One region of the Burkholderia pyrrocinia genome, then DNA from elsewhere that is predicted to be linked to it. Evidence: riboswitches for the same ligand, from Rfam matches in the RefSeq annotation. Region 1 holds a riboswitch; the other holds the start of a gene.

Region 1 (10,158 bases):
CGATGCCGTCCGCGAGCGGCGTGCCGCCGCCGCCGTCGACCGGTTCGAGCCAGCGCGCATTCCACCAGCGCGGCACGGCCGGGCCGAAGCGCCGCGCGGCGCCGTTGCCGCCGAAGCAGATCAGCGCGGTTTCGACGCGGTCGCGCGCGGCGCGATCGAAATACGCGACGATCAGCCCCTTGGCCAGCGCGAGCCGCTCGTGCGATAGCATCGACGCCGAACAGTCGAGCACGAAGCAATGCAGCGCGTGCGGTGCGCCGGCCCGCTTCCGGAAGCGCAGATGGCCGTGATGCAGCGGGCCGCTGCGTTTCGCGGCGAGCGTCGCCGGCCACGCAACGGCGGTGCCGGCGCGCGCCGTGCCCGGCACGCGCGCGGCGGCGCCTTGCTGCCATCGAGGACCGCGAATGGTGTTCGCGGCGGCGCCGGCTCGATGGCTCAGCGTTTTTTTAGCGGCAGCGGCACGACGCTTTTCACGTCGCGCAGCCCGGCGGGTTCGGGCGGCAGGTAGCCCCAGTCGCCCTGCGATGCCGCGGCATCGTTTTTTGTCGCGCCCGGTCGGTCGTCGGGCTGCTGGCGCGCGTCCGGCGGCGAGCGATCGTCGCGTTCGCCGCCCGGCTGCGACGCGCCGGAAGGTGGCGGCGTACCCGCATGGCGCCGGTGCCGCAACACCGCTTCGGCCACGCGCTCCACATGCGACACCGTCACCGCATCGGCCTGTTCCAGCGCGGCGAGTGCGCGCGCGGCGCGCAGCATCACGAGATCGGCGCGCAATCCGTCGACGGCCGCGTCGATGCACAGCGCGCTGACGCGCGCATGGACCGCATCGTCGAAATCCAGCATCGGCAGCCGTGCGCGCGCCGCATGAATCCGGTCGCCGAGTTCGCGCTGCGCGGCTGCATGCCGTGCGCGGAACGCGTCCGGATCGAGATCGAATGCGAGTCGGGCCTTCACGATCCGCTCACGCTGCGCGGCGTCGAAGCAGTTCTCGAGCTCGACCATCAGCCCGAAGCGGTCGAGCAACTGCGGGCGCAGCTCGCCCTCCTCGGGATTCATCGTGCCGACCAGCACGAAGCGCGCATCATGCGCGTGCGATACGCCATCGCGCTCGACGATGTTCACGCCGCTCGCGGCGACGTCGAGCAGCGTATCGACGAGCCCGTCGGCGAGCAGGTTCACTTCGTCGACATACAGCACGCCGAGATGCGCGCGAGCCAGCAGGCCCGGCCGGAAGCGCACGCCGTTCTCCGCGAGCGCATGCGCGAGATCGAGCGAGCCCGTCACCTGTTCGTCGCTCGCCGACAGCGGCAACGTGACGAACTGCCCTTCGGGCAGCAGCTCCGCGAGGCCGCGCGCGGCGGTCGATTTCGCGGTGCCGCGCGGGCCGCTCACCAGCACGCCGCCGAGCGACGGATCGATCGCGGCGAGCAGCAGCGCCTGCTGCAAGGCATCCTGCGCGACGAGCGCCGCAAACGGAAAGACCGCGCGGGCGCGGTGCGTTGTCGGATCGGTCATCGCCGTCCCCCTTCCTGGAGTTGTTCACTCGCGAGCCAGACCGCTTCGATCCGTTCGCGATAGTCGCCCGGCTGCTGCCACAAGCCGCGCTGCATCGCCTCGACGAAGCGTTCGCAGATGCCGTGCAGCGCCTTCGGGTTGTGCCGTTCGAGGAACGCGCGCGTGTCGTCGTCGAACAGGTATGCGTCGGCGACGAGCGCGTACTGGTGATCGGACAGCACGCGCGCGGTCGCGTCATAGCCGTACAGGTAGTCGACGGTCGCGGCCAGCTCGGCCGCGCCCTTGTAACCATGGCGCTTCACGCCGTCGAGCCATTTCGGGTTGACGACGCGCGAGCGGATCACGCGCGCGATCTCCTCGCGCAGCGTGCGCATCTTCGGCGCGACCGGGTTCGCATGGTCGCCGTGGTAGATGCTCGGCTGCTGCCCGGACAGGTGCCGCACGGCCGCCGTCATCCCGCCCTGGAACTGGTAGTAGTCGTTCGAATCGAGGATGTCGTGCTCGCGGCTGTCCTGGTTCTGCACGACGACGTCGATCGTCGCCAGCCGCTCGCCGAACACGTCGGGCGCGGCGTCGCCCGCGCTGTTCTGCGCGTACGCATGGCCGCCCCACTGGCGGTACGCATCCGCGAGATCGGCGTCGGTCTGCCAGCGGCGCTGGTCGATCAGGTCCTGCAGGCCCGCGCCGTAGCTGCCCGGCCGCGCGCCGAACACGCGCCAGCCGGCGCGGCGCCGCGCTTCGTCGGGCGGCACGCCCTGCGTGATCCATTTCGCGCGTTCGCGCTCGATGCGTGCGCGGATCGGGTTCATTTCCTCCGGCTCGTCGAGCGCGGCGACGGCCTGCACGGCCGCGTCGAACAGGTGCATCAGGTTCGGAAACGCGTCGCGGAAGAAGCCCGATACGCGCAGTGTCACGTCGATGCGCGGCCGGTCGAAGATCTCGATCGGCAGGATCTCGAAGTCGGTCACGCGATGGCTGCCGTGCGCCCATTTCGGCCGCACGCCGAGCAGCGCGAACGCCTGCGCGATGTCGTCGCCGCCCGTGCGCATCGTCGCCGTACCCCACACCGACAGGCCGATCGCGCGCGGATAGTCGCCGTGATCCTGCAGATGACGCTCGATCAGCTGTTGCGCGGATTTCAGGCCGAGCGACCACGCTGCCTGCGTCGGCACTGCGCGCGTGTCGACCGAGTAGAAATTTCGGCCGGTCGGCAGCACGTCGGGACGGCCGCGCGACGGCGAACCGCTCGGCCCCGGCGGCACGAAGCGGCCGTCGAGCCCGCGCAGCAACTGGCGCATTTCCTCGCCGCCGCATGCGTCGAGCGCAGGCATCAGCGTCGCGCGAACGCGTTCGATCACCGCGAGCGTATGCGGCCATTCGCCGGGCGGCGTCGCGTCGGTGCCGGGGTTGCCCCCGGTGGCCGCGCACAGCCCGTCCAGCCATTGCTGCGCGAGCCGTTCGAGCCGCTCGCGCGTATCGCCCGCATGACGCCACGGCGATCCATCGAGCGCCTGCAGGATCGCCGGGCGCGGGCCGGCCCACGGCGCGGCCCAGTCGGCCGACAGCGGATCGAAATCGTCGCCGAGCATCAGGTCGCGCGCGAGCGCGCCGATCAGCCCCGCGCGCGCGCCCTTGCCGTCGCCGACCGGAAAGCGCGCGAGCGCAAGCAGCGTGTCGCGTCGCTGGCGATCGGCCGGCGACACGCCGAACACGTGCAGCCCGTCGCGAATCTGCGCTTCCTTCAATTCGCACAGCCACGCGTCGACTCGCGTCAGCAGCGCATCCTCGTCGCCCGCGTCGCGCGGCGGCGATACGCTCAGTTCGTCGTGCAGCCGATGTTCGGCGATCGTCGCGAGGATCGTCTTGCGCAGCAGCTTCGCGCGCCGCGCGTCGACCATCAGCGCTTCGTAGTATTCGTCGACCTGCCGCTCGAGATCCTGCAGCGGCCCGTAGTTTTCCGCGCGCGTGAGCGGCGGCATCAGGTGATCGACGATCACCGCCTGCGCGCGGCGCTTCGCCTGGCTGCCCTCGCCCGGATCGTTGACGATGAACGGATACAGGTGCGGCAGCGGCCCGAGCGTCAGGTCGGGCCAGCACGCGTCGGACAGCGCGACGCTCTTGCCCGGCAGCCATTCGAGGTTGCCGTGCTTGCCGAGGTGGATGACCGCGTCGATGCGATACGCATCGCGCAGCCAGAAATAGAACGCGAGGTACGCATGCGGCGGCACGAGATCCGCGTCGTGGTAGCTCGCGTAGTCGTTCTCGCCGCGCGAGCGCGACGGCTGGATGCCGACGAACACGTTGCCCGCGCGCCAGCCCGCGATCGTGAAACGCCCGTGGCGCAGCGTCGGGTCGGCCTCGGGCGGGCCCCAGCGCTCGTTCAGCGCGTCGCGCACGGCCGCCGGCAGCCGCGCGAAATGCGCGGCGTAGTCGGCCAGCGCGAAACTCTGGAACGCCGGGCGCAGCGCATGCACGGCCACGTCGTTGGTCACGCCTTCGGTGAGCCGTGCGATCAGCGCGTCGCCATCGGGCGGCAGGTCGGCCAGCGCGTAGCCCGCGTCGCGCAGCGCCGCGAGCACGCGCAGCGCGGACGCCGGCGTGTCGAGCCCGACGCCGTTGCCGATCCGCCCTTCGCTTTGCGGATAGTTCGCGAGAATCAGCGCGATGCGCTTGCTCGCGTTGTCGAGCGTGCGCAGCCGGCACCAGCCGCGCGCGAGCGCCGCGACGAACGCGATCCGCTCGGCGTCCGGCTGATAGCGCACGACGTCGACCTCGGTGTGCGGACAGCGATACGCGAGCCCCTTGAAGCTCACCGCGCGCGTGACGATGCGCCCGTCGACCTCGGGCAGCGCGATATGCATCGCGATGTCGCGTGCGTGCAGGCCCTGGTTATCGGTGACCCATGCGTCGCGATTGCCGCCGGACAGGATCACCTGCAGCACCGGCGCGTCGCCGGCGAGCACCTCCGGCTCGGCCGCATCGATCGCGCCGGCCGCGAACGCGGTCGTGTTCAGCACGAGCGCGACGCCGTGCGTATCGCAGAGTTGCGTGATGACCTCGCGACTCACCGCGTCCTTCAGCGACGTCACCGCGATCGGCAGCGGATTCAGCCCCTCCCGAACGAGTGCGTCGGCCAGCGCATCGAACACGGCCGTGTTCGCGGCCTGCCAGTGCGCACGATAGAACAGGATCGCGACGACCGGCGCGCCGGGCGTGCAGCGCGGCCGCCAGTCGTCGACGCTCGCGCGGTCGCGCGCCGGGTGATACAGCGCGGCGGCCGGCAGCGGACGCGGCAGCTCGGGTTCGTCGCCGAAGCCGAGCGTATGGAATGCGATGCTGCGCAGCAGCGCGTCGGCGTTGTGCACGCCGCCTTCGCGCAGGTAACGCCACCACAGCCGGCACAGGTCGGGCGCGACCGTGCTTTTCGCGACGAGGTTCGGGTCTTCCTGCAGGTCGCCCGAGAACATCGCGAGCTGCTGAGCGCGCTTCGACGCGAGCGACTCGGCCTGCTCGATCCCGTACGGCCAGTACGCTTCGCCGCCGAGATGATCGATCACGACCGTCTTCGCGTGGCGCAGCACGTCGTCGACATAGAAATCGACGGACGCCGGCTGCCGCAGGAACGTGACGTTCGCGAGCCGCACGCTCGGGAAGCCGGCCGGCAGTTGCGGCACGACGCTCGCGAGCAGCGACAGCGTCGTGTCGGCCGAACTCAGGATCACGATGTCGGCCGGCTGCTGGTCGATCCGGACGACGCCCTGCGTATCGTCGACGAAGCCGCCCGGCGTGGTGCGCAGCAGATGCATCGCGCGTTACGCCTGTTGCGGTTCGGCCGCGCACGCGGCGTCGAACGCGCGCTGCAGCGCGGCCGCGTCGAGATCCTCGCCGATCAGCACGAAGCGGCTCGCGCGCGTTTCGCCGTCCTGCCAGCGGCGGTCGAAATAGCTGTCGAAGCGGCGGCCGACGCCCTGGATCACGAGCCGCATCGGCGCGCCGGGCAGCGCGGCGAAGCCTTTCGCGCGGTAGATCGTGTGCGTCTCGACGACACGCTGCAGCGCGGCGATCGTCGCTTCGCGCGTGAGCGCGTCGCCCGACACGACCACCGAGTCGAAATCGTCGTGATGATGATCGTGATCGCCGTCGTCGGCCGAGCCGTGATGGTCGTGACGCAGGTGGATCGTTTCCTCCGACGCCGATTCGAGCCCGAGCAGCATCGCGAGGTCGAGCTCGCCGCGCGTCGCGCGCACGATCTTCACCTGCGGCGGGATCTCGTCGCGGATCGCGGTTTCGATCTGCGCGAACTGCGCGTCGCCGACGAGATCGGCCTTGTTCACGATCACGAGATCGGCGGACGACAGTTGGTCGGCGAACAGTTCGTGCAGCGGCGATTCATGATCGAGGTTCGGATCGGCGCGGCGTTGCGCGTCGACGGCCTGCGGGTTTTCCGCGAACTGGCCGCTCGCGGCCGCCGGCCCGTCGACGACGGTCACGACCGCGTCGACCGTGAAGCTGTTGCGGATCGTCGGCCAGTTGAACGCCTGCACGAGCGGCTTCGGCAGCGCGAGCCCGGAAGTCTCGATCAGCACGTGGTCGATGTCCGCGCGGCGCTCGACGAGCGCCTCCATCACCGGGTAGAACTCTTCCTGCACCGTGCAGCACAGGCAGCCGTTCGCGAGCTCGTAAAGCTGGCCCGACGCTTCGTCCTGCGCGTCGTCGCAGCCGATGCCGCAGCCCTTGAGGATTTCGCCGTCGATGCCGAGCTCGCCGAATTCGTTGACGATCACCGCGATGCGGCGGCCTTCGGCGTGCTGCAGGATGTGGCGCATCAGCGTCGTCTTGCCGCTGCCGAGAAAGCCCGTGACGATCGTGACGGGCAGCTTGCGTAGGGTCATGGAATATCCAGTGTCGTAAGGGGAGTCAGGCCGAGATCGTCACGTCGATCTCGTCGTAGCGCTTTAACCGGTAGATCAGGGCCGACACGAGCCAGCATGCGAGGAACAGGCCGATCACGACGTAGCCGAGCATGCCGAAATGCGACGCCACCATCGACGCGAAGTCCCACACCGGGCCCTGCAGCGACAGCTTGTCCGCGAGCAGCGCGAGCACCTCGATGCCGCCGATCAGCGCGGCGACCAGCACCGACACGAAGGTGATCGTCATGTTGTAGTAGATCTTGCGGATCGGCCGCACGTACGCCCAGCGATACGCGCCCATCATCAGGATGCCGTCGGTCGTGTCGACCAGCGTCATGCCGGCGGTGAACAGCACCGGCAGCGCCATCACGGACCAGAACGACAGACCGCCCTGCACCTGCGCCGCCGAGATGCCGAACAGCGCGATCTCGGTCGCCGTATCGAAGCCGAAGCCGAACAGGAACCCGACCGGATACAGGTGCCAGCTACGCGACACGAGCCGGAACAGCGGGCGGAACAGGCGCGCGAGCACGCCGCGCTGGTTCAGCAGCAGGTCGAGATCGGCGTCGACGATCGGCTCGCCGCGCCGCGCGGCGCGAAACGTCCGGTAGACGGAAATCAGGATCAGCAGGTTCGCGATCGCGAGCACCAGCAGGAAGAACGCCGACACGCTCGTGCTGATCACGCCCCCCCACGCTTTCATGCTCTCGAAGCGCGCGAGCGACGCGGCCGTGAGCGTGACCACGACCGACATCACCATCACCACCGTCGAGTGGCCGAGCGAGAAGAACAGGCCCGCGCCGAGCGGGCTGCGGCCCTCCTGCATCAGCTTGCGCGTGACGTTGTCGATGGCCGCGATGTGGTCGGCGTCGACCGCATGGCGCAGCCCGAACACGTACGCGAGCAGCGCGGTGCCGAGCAGCACGGGCTGGTCGTGGAAGGCGGCGAACGCCCAGATCCACGCGCCTGCGTTGAAGGCGATCAGCAGCGCATAGATCGCGACGATCTTGCCGCGCAGCCCGGAGGAACTGTCGTTGAACAGGCGAAACAGCGAATCGAGCATGACGCTCCTTTGCGAACGGTCGACATGAAGAATGCCAACACGGCCGTCGCTGCCCGGCCCCGCGCGGTCCGGCCTGCCATCGGGCCGGATCATGCGCGCTCGCGCAGGCGGCCGGACGACGGGAATCGGGAAACGCTCGGGTGTCGGGCACGCTGCGGCCGTGGACGATGCGCCGCCTCCCCGCGGCGCTGAACCCCAATGTTTAGGCCGGTATCCGGGCTGGCGAACACGCCGCTTCGCCTTCCCGGGTGCACAGGGCATCCAGTGGCGGTCGTCCGCATGCGCGCGCGGCATGCGGCGAAGCGGCGCTGCATCGCGGCGGGCACGATGCGTTCGCTTACCGTTGCGGGGGCAGCACAGGTTGGCTCGACTGCGATGCAGGCAGGCTCCCTGTTTCCCGTTTAACTGCGCGCGCCGGAGGGCGCGCGCGAGCACCAAAACGCGTGCGAGTGTAGGCGCCGGGGGCGGGAGCGTCAAGGCGGCCGCCGACGGGCGCGTCGGACGGGTTCGGTGCGTGTGTGCATCCTGCCGTCAACTTCAGACGAGAACGATTGTCGTTTTCGCTTGCACGGGATAAACTTTTCCTGATCGCAAGCCGAAGCAGAAAAACCCGTTCATTCAGTAATCCTGATATTCAAATGCCGAAACGTCTCAATTACGGGCGGCGGCGCGACGCGCTGCCCATCGCGCTGTGCGCAATGCTGTCGACTTGTCCCTGCGTGTCCGGGGCCGCCGAAGCCGAAGTCGGCGCCGAAGCCGAGCTGCCGGTGCTGGAGGTGCGCGCGCGCCGCCATCCGCACGATCCGCGTCCCGAGCAGGTGAGCACCGCGACGCGCGCCGCGAGCGACCCGCGCGACGTGCCGCAGACCATCGACACCGTGTCGGTCGACGAGACGCTGTCCTACGGCGGCCGCACGCTCGCCGACGCGCTCGCGGGCGTGCCCGGCATATCGAACACGTCGGACACGCGGTTCGACGCGTTCCGGCTGCGCGGCTTCTCCAGCGCGGGCGACCTGCTGCTCGACGGCATGCGCGACGACGCGCAGTACGTGCGCGGTCTCGGCAACATCGAACGCGTCGAGGTGCTGAAGGGGCCGGCTGCGGCGCTGTATGGCCGCGGCAGCGGCGGCGGCGTGATCAATCGCATCACCAAGCAGCCGCAGCCCGAGAATTTCGGCAGTGTGTCCGCGACGACGGGCAGCTACGGCCGGCTCGGCGTGTCGGCCGACCTCAATCGCGCACTTTCGCCGCGCTGGAGCATGCGCGTGAACGCCGGGCGCGAGTATCAACGCAGCTTCCGCGACGCGGTCGACGGCACGCGCCAGTATGTGGCGCCGTCGCTCAAATGGCAGGGCGAGCGCAGCAGCTGGCTGATGCAGTTCGAATACGACGCTTACGAGCGCGTACCCGATCGCGGGATGCCCGCGGCGGTCGCCGCGGTCGATCCGGCCGGCAAACCGGTCGCGTTCACGCTGCCGCCGGCGTCGCGCCGCACCTTTTTCGGCGTGGCCGACCGCGACACGATCCGCGACGCGAGCATGAACTGGCGGTCGGTGTTCACGCGGCAGCTGGGCGGCGACTGGCAGGTGCGCCACCTGCTGAGCGTGCTCGACCTGCACAGCACGTTCGACAACACCTACGTCACGCAGGGTTACGTGACGAAACCGCGCGACTACGCGCGCGTGCAGCGGGCCCGCTATCTGCAGGACCTTCGGCACCTGAACGTGCAGACCGATCTTGAACTGAGCGGCAGCGTGACGACCGGGCCGGTCGCCCATCACCTGCTGCTCGGTGTCGAATACGGCTGGCAGCGGCGAGCGCCGCGGTTGTGGAGCGCCACCGCGTCGCCGGTCTCGATCACCGCCCCCGACAACGTCGACCGTCGCGGGTCCGCGCCGGTCCCGTACATGATGAACCGCCATCTCGCGACCGACTACGCGCTCTACGCGCAGGACCGGATCGACATCGGGCGCGCATGGAAACTGCTGACCGGCCTGCGCTGGGATCGCTTCGTCGCCGATTCGACGAGCCAGTTGAACGGATTGCAGGCGCGACGCGCGTCGACCGCGTGGAGCCCGCGGCTCGGCATCGTATGGTCGCCGCTCGACGCGCACAGCGTCTACGCATCCTGGAGCAAGAATTTCGCGCCGGTCGGCGGCGACCTGATCGGCATCACGCCGGGCGCGCGCGGCAATGCGAACGATCTCGGCCCGCAATACAGCCGGCAGGTCGAAGTGGGCATCAAGAGCGACTGGCTGGACGGCAAACTCAGCACCACGCTCTCGGCATTCCAGATCGATCTGTACAACCGCAAGACCGCCGATCCGGTCAGGCCCGGCTATTTCGAGCTGACCGGCCTCGAGCGCAATCGCGGCGTCGAACTCGGCATTGCCGGCAGGCTGGCCGGCGACTGGTTCGCGCGCGGCGGGATCGGCTGGCAGAACGCGCGGATCGTCGAGGCCGAAGCGAAATCCGTCGGCAAGCGATCGGCCGGCGTGTCGTCGTCCAACGGCAGCCTGTTCGTCGGCTATGCGCCGCTCTCCGGCTTCTTCGCGGAAGCCGGCGTGATCTACGAAGGCGCGCGCTACGCCGATCGCGACAACCTGCTCACGCTGCCCGCCCATGTACGCTGGGACGGCAAGCTTGGCTACCGCATGCGCGACCTCGATC
Region 2 (10,158 bases), 1.1 Mb from region 1:
ATGCGCGCGCAATCGGCGCGTGCATCGACAACACGCATGCAAAATGAAAAACGCCGGCCTTCGGGCCGGCGTTTTTCATTTCCGACAGCCGCGCGTTGCGCGTTACTTCATCTGCACCGAGCCGTTGACGGTGACCGACACGGTGGCCTTGCCGCCTTCGACCGCGATCGGTGCGCTCATCTTCGCGCTGTCCATCGGCGCCGCGGCCATCGCCATCATGCGCGGGTACGGCTGCACGTTGCGACCGCTGCCGACATTCACGTCGCGGATCGTGTAGCTGCTGTAGCCGAACGCCTTCGCGGCTTCGTCCGCGCGGGCGCGGAACGACTTGATCGCTTCGGTCGTGAGCTTCTGCTCGGCCGTGCGCTGCGCTTCAGGCGACAGCGAGAACTCGACGTTCGCGACCTGCATCAGGTTCGACAACTGGCCTGCAAGCTTCGACGCCGCGGCGAAATCGCGCGATTCGAGCGCGACCTCGGTACGGCCACGCCATGCGGAGATCTTCCCGTCGCGATCGGTACTCGGATACACGGAGAATGCGCCCGTGTGCGCGGTGACGCCCGATACGCCCTTCGCCTGCGACAGCGCGGCATCGGCGCGCTGGTTCAGCGCGGACGTCAGGCTGCCCGGATCCTTGGCCTGCTGTTCGTAGAACAGCGTGATGTGGATGATGTCCTGCGGCACGTCGGCGCTGGCCTGCGACGAAAGCGACAGCACGCCTGCCGGTTCCGGAAAGTGCGGGTTCGCGGTTTGCGCGTGCGCGGCGGGCGACGCGAGCGTCAGCGCGACGGGAACGGCGGCGGCGAGGGCGAGCGACAGCGCGAGAGCGGATTTCTTGGTCATTGTTGGACTCCTTGTGCGAGGGCGCGCACGCGGATCATGCGTGCACGACGCGGGCGTACCGCGCAACGAAAAAAAGAGCCGGCCCGATCGGCCGACAGCGGTTGCTTAGGCTGCGCGAGAGACCCGCGAGTTCCGCGGCGGCCGCGCGTGCTGACCAGATTTGACCTTTGGCGCGCGCCTACTTCATCAGCTTTTCGGTGATGAACCGCCATTCGGCACGCGTGACGGGCGTGATCGACAGCCGGTTGCCGCGTGCGAGCACGCGCATGTCGGCGAGCTCGTCGTGTTCGCGCAGTGCGGCGAGCGGCACGAGCGGCGACTTTTTCACGTAGCGCACGTCGACGAGCAGCCAGCGCGGCGCTTCCTGCGTCGACTTCGGGTCGTAATAGGGGCTTTTCGGATCGAACTGCGTGGGATCGGGGTAGGGCGTCGACGACACTTCGGCGAGGCCTGCGATGCCCGGCTCGGGGCAGCTCGAGTGATAGAACAGCACGCCGTCGCCGATCTTCATCGTGTCGCGCATGAAATTGCGCGCCTGATAGTTGCGCACGCCGGTCCACGGCAGCGAGCGCTGCGGTGCGTTGGCGAGATCGTCGATGCTTGCTTCGTCCGGTTCGGACTTCATCAGCCAGTATTGCATGGATCGTGATCGACGCAGAAAGAGGCTGCTACAAAAGAAAACGGCACCGGGACGTGCCCGATGCCGTTGGATAGGCCCCCGCCTTGGCCGCTAGGCCGGCATCCTGAACCTGAGGTTCAGAATTGGTCGCAGTTAGCAGCACTTCGGGTACATCAGACAGAGTGACGCGCGCGCCCGTGCTACAAATTTCCGCAACCGTGCACATGGCATTGGTTCAAGGAATATATGACCTTGGCGAACCAGGCAGGGAAGCTGACTGAACTGTGATTCGATGCGCCAATTTGACCACCGTTGATCGCAGAGATCAAGGGGAATCGACGCATCGATTAAAACGTTACTGCGTCTCGTGCTGTGCGAGCACCGCGCCGAGCTGTTCGTTCATCTGGTGCATTGTACGACGGATTTCCTCCGCCGGAAATGCTTCACCGTGCCGCACGCTCGTTTGCAGCCGCAGCAATTCCGATGCGAGCGACAGTGCCGCCATCACCGCGATGCGATCGATGCCGCGTACCGAGCTGTTCGAGCGGATTTTCGACATTTCGGCGTCGACGCGCGCGACTGCCTCGAGCAGCGCCGCTTCGGTCTCGGCCGAACAGGCGAGCCGATAGGCCTGACCGAGAATCGAGACTTCGATCTGCTTGGTGCTCATGCATGTTCTCCGTGGCTGGCCGCGTCATCGCTGTCCGTACGCGCCTGCGCATCCAGCAGGTCGAGCTGGTTGTCGGCTTGCTCCGCGCTTTTCGAGCGCGGCAGCTTTTCGAGAATCGCGTTCAGTTTCACCTGAGCGTCGTCGATTTTTGCCGACAGCGTATCGCGCTCGGCCGCGAGCGCATTGCGTTCTTCGCGCAGTTGCGCGAGTTCCGCGCGGACCGTGTCCGCTTCCGCGCGCAATTGCGCGACCTGCTCTTCGAGCGCGAGCCGTTCCGCGTGATAGCGCTTGTTCAGCGAAATCAGACGGCCAATATTTTGAGATAAGGTTTCGAGTTCGTTGAGCATTTGCTGCGTCCTCTAAAGACCCAGCATTTTAGCGCGGAATAACGCGCAATCCGACATCTGTAACGTTTCCAGTCGTAACACCCTCGCTTCTTGCTGCGAATGGGCGCGTCCCGTGCGTGTCCGGACGCTTCCTTGACGCTTGCGCGACCGGCTCCTAAACTGGCGCCGCCTCGGTGCTCGCGCGTGGAACGCGCGGTTAAACGGGAAGCAGGGCGCGGGCTCCGCCAGGAGACCGCCAACCTGCGCTGCCCCCGCAACGGTAAGCGGCCGCGTCCAGTGACGCAGGCCGGCTCGGGCGCGTTCCGCGTGCAGGTTTCGCACGCGGGCGCGGGCCACTGCGCGTCATCGCGCGGGAAGGCGAGCCGGTACGCCGCCAGCCCGGATACCGGCCGAGACGGGGAGCCCGCACGGGCTTCGTGACGCGTGGCCTGCGGGGAGGCGGGCCGCGCAGTGCTTCACGGGATTTATCTTCATGCTGACCCCAATCGTCCGCACGGCGCTCGGCGCGCTTTGCGGATTGCCGCTTGCCGCCGCCGCGCAGACCGCGGCGAATGCCGATTCCGCGGCGTCCGCCGTGCCCGCGGCCCAACCTGCGGCTGCGACGATGCTCGAACCGGTCGTCGTCACCGCGCAGCGCGCGCCGCAGGCGCTGGCCGACACGATTCCGCAAACCACCGTATTCGACGCGCAGGATATCGCCGCGCATGCGGGCGCCGACCTGCCGACGCTGCTCGCGCTCGCGCCCGGCGCGCAGATCGTGCGCAACGGCGGCCCCGGCGCGAGCGCGACGATGTTCCTGCGCGGTGCGGAGTCGACGCAGTCGCTCGTGCTGATCGACGGCGTGCGGGTCGATTCCGCGAGTCTCGGTGCCGCGCAACTGAGCCAGTTGCCGCTCGACCAGATCGAGCGCGTCGAGATCGTCAACGGCAACGTGTCGTCGCTGTACGGCTCGGGCGCGATCGGCGGCGTCGTGCAGGTGTTCACGAAGGACGGTGGCAATCATCCGCCACGCTTCAACTTCGCGGTCGGCGTCGGCAGCTACGGTACGCAGACGCAGCAGGCTGGCGTATCGGGTCGGCTCGACAGCGACGGGAAGACGACGTTGAGCGTGTCGATCGCGCGCGACAAGGACGACGGTTTTTCCGCGCTCGACCCGGCGAGGAAGCCGAACGCGAACCCGAATGCGAACGGTTACCTGAACGAGAGCATCACCGCGGCGCTGCGCCACCGCTTCAACGACCGCTGGGATGCGGGCATCAGCTACTTCCAGTCGAACGGCAACAACAGCTACGACAACGCGTGGGGCGTGCCGACCGACCTGAACAACCTCTATTCGCGCGTGCAGCAGGTGCGTGCGTTCGCGAACGGCAAGCTGACCGACTGGTGGACCGCTCACCTGAGCGTTTCGACCGGCAACGACCGCAGCCAGTCGGCGCTGAACGGCGTCTACACGGATCACTTCAATACCGACAACCGCCAGTACACGTGGCAAAACGATTTCCGTATCGCGCCTGAACACCTGATACAGGCTGGCTACGAGCGGCTCGACCAGCAGTTCATGTCGAACGCGTATTCCGCGCCGCAGCGTCACGTGAATTCCGGCTGGATCGGCTATTCGGGGCGCTTTGGCCGCCAGCAGTTCCAGGCGAACCTGCGCCGCGACCAGTACTCGGACTTCGGCGGCGCCAATTCCTACTATCTCGGCTACGGCCTCGAACTGACCGATCGCTGGAAGGTGACCGCGAGCTATTCGGACGCGTTCCGTGCACCGAGCTTCAACGACCTCTATTATCCGATGGCCGGCAACCCGTCGATCCAGCCGGAGCGCAGCCATTCGATCGAAGCCGCGCTGCAGTACGCGTCCGATGCGGTGGGCGTGATGCGGCTCACCGCGTTCCAGACGCGCTACGCGAACCTGATCAACTATCGACCCGACGGGAGCGGCTTCTACTATATTGCGCAGAACGTCGGCAGCGCGAAGGTGCAGGGGCTCGAAGGGTCCTGGCAGGGGCATGTCGGCGCGACCGACGTACGGGTTGCCGCCACGTTGCAGAACCCGGTCAACGAAACGCAGAATCAGGATCTCGACCGGCGTGCACGGCGTTTCGCGTCGATGGCCGTGAACCGCGCGTTCGGCGCGTGGCGCGTCGGCGGCGAATGGCTCGTGAGCGGCGCGCGCAACGATTCGGGCGGCGGGCGGCTCGGCGGCTACGGGATCGTCAACCTGTCCGCGCGCTACGACATCACGAAGTCGTGGTACGTCAGCGCGCGCATCGACAACCTGCTCGACAAGGACTACGAGCTTGCCTATGCGTACAACACACCGAAGCGCGGCGCCTATGTCACGCTCGGCTGGCAGCAGTAAGCGGATGCGCCGCGCGTCATGCGCGGGGCCGTGCGCGGTATGAGCGCCGCGCGCGCCGCCGCGATCTGGGCCGCGCTGGCCACCGCGGTCGCGTTGCTGTTCGTCGCGTCGCTGTCGATCGGCAGCGTGCCGATGTCGCCGTGGCAGGCGCTCGCGTCGCTCGTGCCGCATGGCGGCGACGCGTTGTTCGCCGACATCGTCCGCACGCTGCGGCTGCCGCGCGCGCTCGCGGGCTTCGCGTGCGGTGCGCTGCTCGCGCTTGCGGGCGCGCTGCTGCAGGTGCTGCTGCGCAACCCGCTCGCGGAACCGTACGTGCTCGGCGTGTCCGGCGGCGCGGCCGGATTCGCGCTCGTCGCGATGATCGCGGGCGGTGCGTGGTGGCTCGTCGACGCGTCGGCGTTTGCCGGCTCGCTCGTATCGGTCGCGCTCGTGCTCGGTCTTGCACGCCGCGAGCTGTGGCGCGGCGATTCGCGCGACGCGTCGCCGCGGCTGCTGCTCACGGGTGTCGTGATCGCGGCAGGGTGGGGCGCGCTCGTCACGCTGCTGCTGTCGCTCGCGCCCGATGCGCGGTTGCGCGGGATCATCTTCTGGCTGACGGGCGACCTGAACGGCGTGACCGCGCCGTGGTTCGCGTGGGGCGCGCTGCTGCTGGCCGCATGCGTCGCGCTGCCGGCCGCGCCGCAATTGAATGTACTGCTGCGCGGCGACGCGACCGCGCTCGCGCTCGGCGTGCCTGTCGCGCGCCTGCGGGTGCGAATCTATCTCGTCGCGTCGCTGGCCGCGGCGGCTGCGGTGACGACGGCCGGCACGATCGGCTTCGTCGGCCTCGTCGTGCCGCACGCGCTGCGGCTCGCGTTCGGCAACGACCAGCGCATGCTGCTGCCGGCCGCGATGCTCGCGGGCGGGGGCGGCGTGATGGCGGCCGACCTGCTCGCGCGCACCGCGATCGCGCCCGCGCAACTGCCGGTCGGCGTGATGACCGCGTTGATCGGCGTGCCGGTGTTCCTGTGGATGTTGCTGAGGAGGCCGATGCGATGACAAGCCCTGCGCGGCACGCCGCCGCTTCCGGCCACGACATGGCCTGCGCGACCGCTGACCTGACGCTGAAGGGCGGCGCGCGCACGCTGCTCGACGGCTTTACGCGGGCCTTCCGTCCCGGCGAAATCTGGTGCGTCGCCGGGCCGAACGGCGCGGGCAAGACGACGCTGCTCGCGACGCTCGCGGGGTTGCAGCCGCCGGCCGGCGGCCGGGTCGAGATCGACGGTCGGCCACTTGCCGCATGGCCGCCCGCGCAGCTCGCGCAGCGCCGCGCGCTGATGCCGCAGCAACTGCACGATGCATTCAGCGCGACCGTGTTCGACACGGTGCTGCTCAACCGTTTTCCGTATCTCGGCGGCTGGGGCTGGGAGCGCGACGGCGACCGTGCGGCCGTGCACGACGCGCTCGCGACGTTCGATCTGACCGCGCTCGCGTCGCGCGACGTGCTGTCGCTGTCGGGCGGCGAGCGGCAGCGGGTCGCGCTCGCCGCGACACTGTGCCAGGACGCGCCGCTGATGCTGCTCGACGAGCCGCTCGCACATCTCGACCTGCATCACCAGATCGACTGCCTGACCGCGCTGGCCGCATGGCTCGACGCGGGCCCGCGCACGGTGCTGTTTTCGTGCCACGACCTGAATCTTGCGCGGCGTTTCGCGACGCATGCGCTGTTGCTCGACGGCCGCGGCCATGCATGGGCCGGCCTCGTGCACGACGTGCTGACACCGGAGCGCGCGAGCGACGCGTTCGGCTATCCGCTCGTGCTGATCCGCGAGCATGGCCGCGACGCGTTGCTGCCGGCGTGGCCCGAGCGACAATGACCTTTTCTTTTCCGATACGCGGCGCAGGCCGCGCCAACGACACGGCTCTTCGATGACCACTCCGACCCACTTCCCGCCCGCGATCGCGCCGCTCGACGATGCGCTGCGCAAGCGCCTGCAGCATGTGATCGACCACAAGACCAAGCCGCCCGGCAGCCTCGGCCAGCTCGAGGCGCTCGCGCTGCAGATCGGCCTGATCCAGCACACTGAGCGGCCGGTCGTGCAGCGCCCCGTGATGATCGTGTTCGCCGGCGACCACGGGATCGCGGCCGAAGGCGTGAGTCCCTATCCGCAGGCGGTGACCGCGCAGATGGTCGCGAACTTCCTGGCCGGCGGCGCGGCGATCAACGCGTTCTCGGGCGTCGCACAGAGCACGCTCGAGATCGTCGATGCGGGCGTCGCGTCGCCGCTGCCGCTGTCCGACCGGCTGGTGTCGCTGCCGGTCGCGCGCGGCACGCGCAACTTTGCGACGGAGCCGGCGATGACGCACGACGAGGCGATGACCGCGCTCGCGGCCGGCGCGGCGCGCGTGCGCCTGCACGCGTCGCTCGGCACGAACGTGATCGGCTTCGGCGAGATGGGGATCGCGAACACGTCGTCGGCCGCGTGCCTGATGAGCCGCCTGCTCGACGTGCCGATCGACGCGTGCGTCGGGCGCGGCACGGGCCTCGACGACAAGGGGCTCGCACACAAGCGCGCGGTGCTCGGCCGCGCGCTCGTCAAGCACTCGCACGCGGTCGCGCCGCTCGACGTGCTCGCGACGTTCGGCGGCTTCGAGATCGCGATGATGACGGGCGCGTATCTCGCGGCCGCGAGCGAGCGGATGACGATCCTCGTCGACGGCTTCATCGCGACGGCCGCGCTGCTCGTCGCCGAGCGCATCGCGCCCGGCGTGCGCGACTACTGCGTGTTCTCGCATACGTCGCACGAGGCCGGGCACCGGCGCATGCTCGAGCATTTCGGCGCGAAGCCGCTGCTCGCGCTCGACCTGCGGCTCGGCGAAGGCACGGGTGCGGCGCTCGCGCTGCCGCTCGTGCGCGCGGCGGTTGCGTTCCTCTGCGAGATGGCGAGCTTCGAGTCCGCCGGCGTCGACAATCGTGACGCCTGAGCGCGCGAGCGGCGTGCGTGCCGAACTGCGCTACTTCTTCGTCGCGCTCGGTTATTTCACGCGCGTGCCCGTGCCGCGCGCGATCGGTTACGCGGCCGGCGATCTCGACCAGGCCGCGCGCTATTTCCCGCTCGTCGGTGCATGCGTCGGCGCGTGGGGCGCGCTCGTCTATCTTGCCGCGCTGCGCGTGCTGCCCGCGTCGATCGCGGTCGGGCTGTCGATGGCCGCGACGCTGCTCGCGACCGGCGCCTTCCACGAGGACGGCCTTGCCGACAGTTGCGATGCATTCGGCGGCGGCTATACGCGCGACGACGTGCTGCGCATCATGCACGACTCGCGGATCGGCACGTTCGGCGCGGTCGCGCTCGTGATCGCGCTCGGCGTGAAATGGCAGGCGCTCGCGGCGATGCCGCCACTGCGCGCCGCCTGGACCATGATCGCCGCGCATGCGGCGAGCCGCACGGCGGCCGTGAGCCTGCTGATGTCGCTCGACTATGTGCGCCCCGAAGGCAAGGCGAAGCCGGTCGCGCAACGGATGGGCGCACGCGCGGCGTGCGTCGCGGCGGTATTCGGGCTGCCGTGGCTGTTCTGGCCGGACTGGTGCATGGGCGTCGCCGCGGGCGTCGCGCTCGTGCTCGTGCGCGCGTGGGCGGCCCGCTATTTCGTGAAGCGGATCGGCGGTTATACGGGCGACTGTCTCGGCTTCGCGCAGCAACTGAGCGAACTGGCGATCTATCTCGTGGTGCTCGGATGGACTTCGTCCTGATCCGTCATCCGGCCGTCGGCGTCGAGCCGGGCGTCTGTTACGGACGCAGCGACGTGCCGCTCGCCGCGCCGGCCGATGCCGGTGCGCATGCCGTGCACGCGCATCTGACGGCTATCGGCGCGCCGCCGCCCGAACGGATCTGGACCAGCCCGCTGACGCGATGCGCGTCGGTTGCCGAACGACTCGCGCAGGTATTCGATGTGCCGCTGCAACGCGATGCCGGCTGGCAGGAAATGGATTTCGGCGCGTGGGAAATGCAGCGCTGGGACGATATCGACCGTGCGGCGCTCGATGCGTGGGCGGCTGACCTGATGCATGCGTGCGCGCATGGTGGCGAAAGCGTCGAGCGGTTCGCCGCGCGGGTTGCACGGCAGGCCGACGCGGTTGTGCGGGTCGATCGGCCGCAGTGGGCGGTCACGCATGCGGGCGTGATCCGCGCATTCGCATCGCATGTATTGCGTGTGCCGCTCGATACGCTGCTGTCGCGGCCGGTGCCGACAGGCGGTGTCGTCTGGCTGCGTGCGCATGACGCGGCGCGAACATGGGAAGTCGTGCACTGGGATGAATAAGTTCGCTCGCGCCTGCATGTGAACGGCACAACGCGTGGTCAAACCATCTCAAGCATCGGACGCATCAAGTAGATGTGCGCGACAACCGCGCAAGTCGCCGGAATTCAGCGCGCGGGCCGCCGCGCACGCGCGGCATCGAGATCCTCGCACAGCGCGGCCGCGCCTCGCGCGATCCGCGGCGACGGCCGCGTCAGCAGATCGCCGTCGATCGCGAACAGGTTGTTGCGCGCAACGGCCGTCAGCGCGGGCCACGCACGCCAGCGTGCCAGGCTCGGCAGCGGTTCGTCCGAGCGCGTCGCGCCGGCGCTCGTCGTCACGATCGCTTCCGGATTCGCCGCGAGCACGGCCTCGTCGGTGACGGTCGGCGCGAGCGGCTTGAGCGATGCGAACACGTTGCGGCCGCCGCACAGCGCGATCACGTCGTTGATCAGGTGCGCGCCGTTGAGCGTCATCAGCGGGCGGTCCCAGACCTGGAAGAACATCGTGACGGGCGGGCGCGCGGCATAGCGTGCGCGCAGCGCCGCGATATCGCGTGCAAAGGACGCCGCGGCCGCATCGGCTGCCTGCTGCGTGCCGAGCAGCGTGCCGAGCCGGCGCAGCGACGACGACACGTCGTCGAGATGTTTCGGTTCACTGAAGAACAGCGGGATGTGCAGCGCGCGCAGCGCATCGGTCTGCCGCTCGGCGTTGCCGTGCCGCCAGACGACGATCAGGTCGGGCTTCAGCGCGGCGATCCGCTCGAGGTCGAGCGCCTTGTTGTCGCCGACGCGCGGCACCGCTTGCGCGGCGGGCGGGTAGTCGCTGTACGTGACGGTGCCGACGAGCTTCGCGCTGCCGCCAGCCGCGTAGACCAGCTCGGTCGCGTGCGGCGCGAGGCTGATCACGCGCTGCGCGGGCGCGGGCAGCGTGACGGTATTGCCGGCGTCGTCGCGGGTCGTGACATCGGCATGGACGAGCGGCGCGTGAGCGAGCGCGGCCAGCGTCGCGGCCGGCGCCAGCCGGCGGAACTTGCCCG

What was found. Region 1 has a riboswitch for cobalamin ahead of JYG32_RS05525 (HoxN/HupN/NixA family nickel/cobalt transporter). Riboswitches for the same ligand answer to the same signal wherever they lie in the genome.
Region 2: it holds a riboswitch for cobalamin, as region 1 does, so the genes downstream of both, JYG32_RS00150 (TonB-dependent receptor domain-containing protein) here and JYG32_RS05525 (HoxN/HupN/NixA family nickel/cobalt transporter) in region 1, are expected to answer to the same signal.

Annotation. Positions count from the first base shown of each region.
Region 1 is NZ_CP070977.1:1,157,683-1,167,840, forward strand. It holds gene JYG32_RS05505 (vWA domain-containing protein) at 1-367, opposite strand, end outside; gene JYG32_RS05510 (ATP-binding protein) at 436-1,512, opposite strand; gene cobN (cobaltochelatase subunit CobN) at 1,509-5,318, opposite strand; gene cobW (cobalamin biosynthesis protein CobW) at 5,325-6,404, opposite strand; gene JYG32_RS05525 (HoxN/HupN/NixA family nickel/cobalt transporter) at 6,430-7,488, opposite strand; cobalamin riboswitch at 7,677-7,942, opposite strand; gene JYG32_RS05530 (TonB-dependent receptor) at 8,127-10,158, shown strand, end outside.
Region 2 is NZ_CP070977.1:22,563-32,720, forward strand. It holds gene JYG32_RS00125 (SIMPL domain-containing protein) at 103-843, opposite strand; gene JYG32_RS00130 (EVE domain-containing protein) at 1,022-1,483, opposite strand; RNA gene ssrS (6S RNA) at 1,555-1,736, opposite strand; gene JYG32_RS00140 (cell division protein ZapA) at 1,818-2,132, opposite strand; gene JYG32_RS00145 (ATPase) at 2,129-2,479, opposite strand; cobalamin riboswitch at 2,634-2,887, shown strand; gene JYG32_RS00150 (TonB-dependent receptor domain-containing protein) at 2,952-4,844, shown strand; gene JYG32_RS00155 (FecCD family ABC transporter permease) at 4,863-5,882, shown strand; gene JYG32_RS00160 (ABC transporter ATP-binding protein) at 5,879-6,700, shown strand; gene cobT (nicotinate-nucleotide--dimethylbenzimidazole phosphoribosyltransferase) at 6,753-7,808, shown strand; gene JYG32_RS00170 (adenosylcobinamide-GDP ribazoletransferase) at 7,798-8,574, shown strand; gene cobC (alpha-ribazole phosphatase) at 8,559-9,143, shown strand; gene JYG32_RS00180 (cobalamin-binding protein) at 9,248-10,158, opposite strand, start outside.